Regions from separate parts of the Streptosporangium becharense genome, predicted to be linked through region 1. Evidence: riboswitches for the same ligand, from Rfam matches in the RefSeq annotation. Region 1 holds a riboswitch; the other holds the start of a gene.
The links. A riboswitch is a leader RNA that binds a small molecule or an ion and turns the genes downstream of it on or off. The one in region 1 is predicted to bind cyclic di-AMP.
Positions count from the first base shown of each region.

Region 2: another riboswitch for cyclic di-AMP. It lies ahead of F4562_RS18230 (C40 family peptidase); the one in region 1 lies ahead of F4562_RS30315 (VldE C-terminal domain-containing protein).

Region 1 covers NZ_JACHMP010000001.1:6,984,480-6,988,040, forward strand. The annotation lists gene F4562_RS30310 (SulP family inorganic anion transporter) at 1-747, shown strand, start outside; cyclic di-AMP (ydaO/yuaA leader) riboswitch at 1,027-1,162, shown strand; gene F4562_RS30315 (VldE C-terminal domain-containing protein) at 1,166-2,140, shown strand; gene F4562_RS30320 (metal-sensitive transcriptional regulator) at 2,325-2,606, shown strand; gene F4562_RS30325 (class I SAM-dependent methyltransferase) at 2,761-3,393, opposite strand.
Region 2 covers NZ_JACHMP010000001.1:4,136,811-4,140,371, reverse strand. The annotation lists gene F4562_RS36395 (RDD family protein) at 1-490, opposite strand, end outside; gene F4562_RS18235 (amino-acid N-acetyltransferase) at 577-1,242, opposite strand; cyclic di-AMP (ydaO/yuaA leader) riboswitch at 1,581-1,739, shown strand; gene F4562_RS18230 (C40 family peptidase) at 1,748-2,797, shown strand; gene F4562_RS18225 (helix-turn-helix domain-containing protein) at 3,101-3,334, opposite strand.

The DNA.
Region 1 (3,561 bases):
GCCACGGCGGCGATCGCCCGCACGGCGGTCAACGTCCGGGCCGGCGCACGCTCCCGGCTGGCCGCGCTCTCCCACGCCGTCATCCTCGCCGTCATCGTGTTCACGGCCGGCGGGCTGGTGGGCCGGATCCCGCTGGCCGCGCTGGCCGGGGTGCTGATCGCCACCACCGTCCGCATGGTCGAGGTCGGCTCGCTGCGCGCCATCGCCCGGTCCACCCGTTCCGACGGCCTCGTACTCCTGCTCACCTTCACCGTCACCGTCGTCTTCGACCTGGTGACCGCGGTCGCGGTGGGCGTCGGCGTGGCGGTCGTGCTGGCCCTGCGCGCGGTCGCCCGTACGGCGCAACTGGAGCAGGTGCCGCTGGAGACCGGTGACCACGACGCGGAAGAACGGCGGCTGCTGGCCGAGCACATCGTCGCCTACCGGTTCGACGGCCCGCTGTTCTTCGCCGCCGCCCATCGTTTCCTGCTGGAGCTGTCCGAGGTGGCCGACGTCCGAGTCGTGATCCTGCGCATGTCCCGGGTCTCGACCCTCGACGCCACGGGCGCTCAGGTGCTCGGCGACGCCATCACCCGGCTGGAGCGCCGAGGCATCGTCGTCCTGCTCTCGGGGGTCCGTCCCCGGCATGACCAGGTGCTGGTCACCCTCGGCGTCGCCGGCCACCTGCGCCGCGACGGCCTGATCTTCCCCGACACCCCGGCCGCGATCGCCCACGCCCGTCGCCTGCTCACCGCTTCCGCCGCGTGACCGTGAACGCGCGTGACCGTGAACGCGCGTGACCGCGGGAAGCGTGTCGGACGCCGCCGTGAGTCCACGCCGGACGTGTGGAGTGTGGCCTGATCACCCTCCGACGGCCCGCCGATCCCGCCTCAACCGGCCGGGCGACGCCTGGAGGGAAGGCACCCCGGCGAGCATAGTCCGTTTTGTGGGGTTATGTAGTCAATCGCGAGTCGATCACTGTTTTATGGTGGATTGGGTTCACATGACCGGTTATTTACCACTAAGCTCCGTTCTGCCTCGGCTGTAACAGCCGATATGCCTAATCCCGGGCGCCTCGCCCGGGAACCGGGGACCCACCTCACCCGGGGTGAATCCACACCCGTGGACGGGCTTCCTCCAGCCCGAACCCGTCAGCTAACCCGGTCGGCAGACGAGAGGAAAACGTGTGACTGTCACGTCCCCCATGTCCCGTCACCGGACGACCGCCGCCCTCGCCGCCCTCGCCGCCGCGGCGGTCGCCCTCGGCCACGCGGACGCGGTGCTCGCGGCCCCCAAGCCGGCCGAGACCGAACTCCGCGCCGACCTGGCCAGGTTCAAGGAGAAGGTCGGCAGCCTCGCCGAGACGTACGCCGCCAAGCGCGGGGAGTTGAAGAAGGCGCAGCAGGCCGAAGCGGTCGCCAGGAAGGATCTGCGGAAGGCCGAAACCGTCTACGAGGAGGCCAGGGAGAAGGCCGCCGCCGTGACCCCGCCCTCGCAGCCGAGCGGCGCGCAGAGCACCGTCGCGGTGCTGTTCACCCCCGATCTGGGCGGCACCGCGGTGATGGAGCGGTTCGCCGCAGAGCAGGGTGCCCACCTGATGGACCTCGCCGCGGGTGTCGACCGCAGGAAGGAGGCCGTAGAGAAGGCCGTCCAGCTCACCGGCGAGACGCGGGAAGAGGTGAAGGAGGCCCGGGCCCGGCGCGACGAGGCCAAGGAGGCCGTCGGCGACATCAAGGGCAAGCTCGGCCTGATCGCACCCCTCGGCTCCGGCCGCCGCGCCGACGGCACCTGGGTCGCGCAGAGCCCCACCGGCGCCGAGAACATCACCGACCGGACCCGGATCATGCGCGACGCCGTCATGCGCCGCTTCGACCTGCCGTACACGGTCGGCTGCTACCGCTCCACGCAGGACGGCGGCGAGCACCCCCTGGGCCGTGCCTGCGACTTCATGATGAGCACCGGCGGCGCGATGCCCTCGGCGGCCAACCTCAAGCTCGGCGACGAGATCGCCGCCTGGGCCATCAAGAACAAGGACCGGCTCGGCGTCAAGTACGTGATCTGGCGCCAGCGCATCAACCACGGCTCCGGCTGGCGCGCCATGTCCGACCGCGGCAGCGTCACCGCCAACCACTTCGACCACCCGCACATCTCGATGTACTGACGCACGCCCGCCGCCCCGCGGCTCCGGCCGCCGACGCCGGGGCCGCGGGGCCTTCCGCCGAATCCGATGTCGTGAGACCGTCGGCCCGACGGGAACCGGTGGCCGCCGCAGACCCGGCCCGCACCGGCGGAATACCCCTCAGGGGTAGGGTGTTGGCCGGGAGAGGCCGAGGTGAGGAGAAACGATGCACGGATACGCCGAGAACAAGAAGGACCACCTGCGGCGACTGCGCCGGATCGAGGGTCAGGCCCGTGGCCTGCAGAGGATGGTCGAGGAGGACAAGTACTGCATCGACATCCTCACCCAGGTGTCGGCGGTCAACCGGGCCCTGCAGTCCTTCGCCCTCTCCCTGCTGGAGGAGCACATGGCGCACTGCGTGGCCGAGGCCACCGCCAAGGGAGGCGCCGAAGCCGAGGAGAAGGTCAGGGAGGCGTCCGCCGCCATCGCCCGCCTCGTCCGCTCCTGACCGCTGGGGCTGCGGAGGGATCCTTCGCGTCCGTCGCCCGCCGGCACGCCACGCCGAGGACGGGGCTCGTCCGCCACCGGCGGGAGGTCCGAGGGTGGGGGCGTCTCCCCACCGGCGGGAGGCGCCGGAGGCGGGGCTCGTCTCTCACCGGCTCCTACCGGCGCGCCACGCCGAGGATGAGGAAGGACAGCGGCGTGCGGACCCGGGGCAGCAGGAAGCGCTCCAGCCGCTCGACGGTGAACCCGGCTCTCGCGATCGCCGCCGCGGTGTCACGGCCGGTGTGGCACCCGCCGAACAGGCGCGGCCACACCGTGGCGTCCAGCAGGCGCTGAACGCGGATCATGCCGGGCGAGTCGGCCAGGACGTGTTCGAGGAAGCGCAGCTCTCCTCCGGGCCTGAGCACCCGTCGCACCTCCCGCAACGCCGACGCCTGGTCGGGAAGCGAGCACAGCACCAGCGACATCACCGCGGCGTCGAAGCTCGCATCCTCCGCCGGAAGCCGGTCGGCGAGACCGCCGACGACGTCGACGGGGACGAGGGCCCGGTGGGCGTTGTCGCGGGCGAGCCGCCGCAGCCGCGGTTCCGGCTCGACCGCGAGCACCCGGGTGACGGTCGGAGGATAGTGCGCGAAGGTCAGCCCGTTCCCGGCACCCACCTCGACGACCTTCCCGCTGAGCCCGGCCAGCAGCGCCTCCCGGCGCTCGGCCAGGCCGCCGCGTTCCACCACCCGGCTGATGCGGGCGTAGAACCGTGCGAAGAGCGGGTGGTTCACCTCTGTGCCCGTCATCGTCGCCTCCGCTCGTGTCAGGAGGGTCTTCCCCGGATCGGGGACGGCCTACCGCGTGCGTGACACGGGCGCCGGTGACGTCCGGCCTTGCTCCGGGGACGGGGACAGGGACGGGGACGGGCGACAGAGGACGGGGGACGGAAGACGGGCGACAGGGGACGGCCGCCG
Region 2 (3,561 bases), 2.8 Mb from region 1:
GCTGGCCGTAACCGGGCTGAGCCTGTTGGCCGTAGCCGGGCTGCTGGCCGTAGGAGGGCTGGGCCTGCTGACCATAGCCGGGCTGCTGACCGTAACCAGGCTGAGCCTGCTGACCGTAGGAGGGTTGGGCCTGCTGACCGTAGTCAGACTGCTGACCGTAACCCTGCTGCTGGCCGTAACCAGGCTGGGCCTGCTGACCATAGCCGGGCTGCTGGCCGTAACCAGGCTGAGCCTGCTGACCGTAGGAGGGTTGGGCCTGCTGACCGTAACCCTGTTGCCCGTACCCGGGCTGCTGGCCGTAGCCGGGCTGGGTCTGTCCTGGACCGGTGTTCGGCTGCGCGCCCTCCGACCGGTATCCCACAACTGTCACATCGGGGTCGTGCCCGCCGGGGGCTCGGCCCACATTGTGCTGCCCGTAATCCGGCTGTCCCGAGGGGTTGCGATCACGCTCGGGATCATCCTGTGGATACGGCGGCTGTCCGGTGCTCACCGCGTCACCTCACTTAGACTGCGCATGCGGCGTATGTAGACTCACATGCTTGCTGCTGCACAAGGTATCGATATAGGTATCAACAGTCACCTTTCCACTGAGTCAGCCCCGCCGTCATGAAAGTCCGGCTCGCGTGTCAGATGAAGCAGCATGCGGGTGTTGCCCAAGGTATTCGGCTTGACGTGCTCCAGGTCGAGGAACTCGGCGACGCCTTCGTCGTACGAGGCGAGGAGCTCGGCGTACACCTCCGGGGAGACGGGCGTGCCCTGGATCTCCCGGAACCCGTGGCGGGCGAAGAAATCGACCTCGAAGGTCAGGCAGAAGACCCGGCGCAGGCCGAGTTCCACGGCGGTGCGGATGAGCGCCGAGACGATCCGGTGGCCGATCCCCATCCCCCGGCAGTCGGGGTCGACCGCGACGGTGCGGATTTCGGCGAGGTCCTCCCAGAGCACGTGGAGCGCTCCGCAGCCGACGACCCGGCCCGCCCCGTCGGTGGCCACCCAGAACTCCTGGATGTCCTCGTAGAGGGTGACGGTGGCCTTCTCCAGCAGCCGCGGCCCGGCCCCGCCGTAGGTGTCGACGAGCCTGCGGATGGCGCGGACGTCGGGGGTGCGGGCACGGCGGACGACGACCTCGGTGGCACCGGGGCCGGCCGGGTCCCGCTCCGTCTTCTCGCCCCCCGATCGGGAGGGCCGTCCCCCGGCGACGGCGCCCGGGGCCGTGACGGGGGAATGCTCCGCAACCTGGTCCATGACTGATCAGCGTACGTCCTCGGCGGACCCTAATTACGGCTCATCCATAACACTCCCGCTCCGGCTCCGAGATGGCCGCCGACCGGCGAATTGCCGCGCCGCCTCCGGCGAGACCACGCAATGTGGCCGATCTCATCTTCGGTACGCCCGCGGACCTGGGGAGACCGGGGGCCACAGGCGTCACGGGAACGATAAAGGCAGCGTAATGGGCATGTGGATCTTGAAGCGATGTGATGCTCCCGTGACATTTCAGTTGCGCAAGCTCTACGAAGTTCACAGTTCTGGTTGAGCAGGAACCTCCGTTGCACTAATGTCCGTGCTCGATGTCAGAGACGTGAAAGCCTGACCCGCCGAATCCCCCACCCCCGGGGGAGCCGGGGACCCACACTTCTCCATGAAGTCCCCGGGGTGAATCCGAGTGCCACCGGCGCACCCGGTAGGGCTGCCTCCGGCCCGAACCCGTCAGCTAACCCGGTAGGCGGCCGAGGAGAAGAGGAGCCTTCTGGTGAAGCGCACGCGCGACCGCGGACGAGAGCACGCGGGCAGCGATGCCCGCGGTCGAGAACGCACATCGCGCAGGCTCCGCCGCCGTATCGCGATCATCGGGACGGCCTTCGCGCTCCTGACCCTCGGTACCCCGTTCATCGCGGCCACCGCCGACCCCCGGCCCAGCCTCCAGGAGCTGGCCGACCAGGCCGAGAAACTCCACGACGAGATCGGCACGCTCACCGAGCAGTACAACGGGGGGCGGGTCAAGCTCAAGCAGGCGCAGCGCGCCGCCGAAAGCGCCAAGAAGACCCTCGCCACCAGCGAGTCGGAGCTGAAGATCAAGCGCGACAAGGCCGCGCTCCTGGCGCAGAGCAGCTACATGGCGGGCGAGCTGACCTCCGGGCTCGCCTTCAGCCAGTCCGCCGATCCCGACTCCTTCCTCGACCAGGCCACCACCGCCTACGCCCTCCAGCAGCAGCAGAGCGAGGAGGTCGCCCAGCTGAGCCGGGCGATCGAGGACGCCAGGCAGGCGCAGGCCACCGCCAAGGCCAGGACCGAGGAGGTCCAGGAGCTCCTGTCCGACATCGGGAAGAAGCGCAGCAAGATCGAGCGGCTGGTCGCGCGGGTCGAGAGCGACCTGTTCAGCGAGGTGCGCACCCGGGCCGCCAGCAACCGGGGAGCCCGGGTGAAGGTCGAGGTGCCCATCCCCGGAAGCGGCAAGGCCGCCGAGGCCGCCCGCTGGGCACTCACCCAGCAGCTCAAGCCGTACATCTGGGGTGCGGAGGGGCCCAACGGCTTCGACTGCTCCGGGCTGGTCATGTGGGCCTACCAGAAGGTCGGCATCAGCCTGCCGCACTACACCGGCGACCAGTGGGCCGCCGGCACCCACATCTCCAAGGACCAGCTGCGTCCGGGTGACCTGGTGTTCTTCTACAGCGACCTGCACCACGTGGGGATCTACCTCGGCGGCGGCCTGATGGTCCACGCGCCGCGCACCGGGGACGTCATCCACATCGCCAGCATCGAGAACCGGCCCTTCGCCGGCGGCGTCCGCATCGCCGACTGATCCGGCCTGCCCGCCAGCGGGCAGGCCATCCGCCGGCGGGGTGTGCCTTCCGGCGCCCGGGTCCCGGGCCGGGACCGGGCCGCGGCCGGGGGCGAGTTCCCGGGAAAGCGGCATGACCGGGCGCGGCCGACCGCCGCCGCCGCTGCGGCAGGAGACCTCCGACGCCGTGGGTGCGGACGGCGCCGCGGCGCGGCGGGGAACGCCGGTCGGGTCGGGCCCGGGGACGCCCCGACCCCCCCTGTACGGCCCTGTGGTGGCGCGTACGACCACGGGCGCGATGCCCGGAGGAAAAGGGTGAGGGCCCTAGATGAGACGGCGGCGGGCCGCCCAGGCCACGGCCTCGATGGCCGTGGCGACGCCGATGCGGTCGCAGATGCCCCTGAGCCTGCGCCTGACGGTCCGGCCGCTGATGTCGAGGCGGCGGCCCACCCTGTCGACGGTGACACCCTTGGCGAGCTCCGCCAGAAGCACGAGATCGTCATCACTGAGATCGATGTCGCCCGGGCCCACGGGGCTGTCGCCATGGCGCGAATCCACTTCCGGATATGCCATCTGGAGTCACTCCCCCCGCTCAGGAATCCGGACGTGAAGACGCCGGGAATCAATACCGCCCGTCAGGAACGGTAAACGCCATGTTCAAAGGTCGTCAAGTTCCGCTCTTCACGACACGCGGCCACTATTGACATAGTACGTACAACATGGAGTACTGATGATATGTCGCCGCCTTTGGCACTAAGTCCCGACAAGGCCGAGGCACAGGCCCG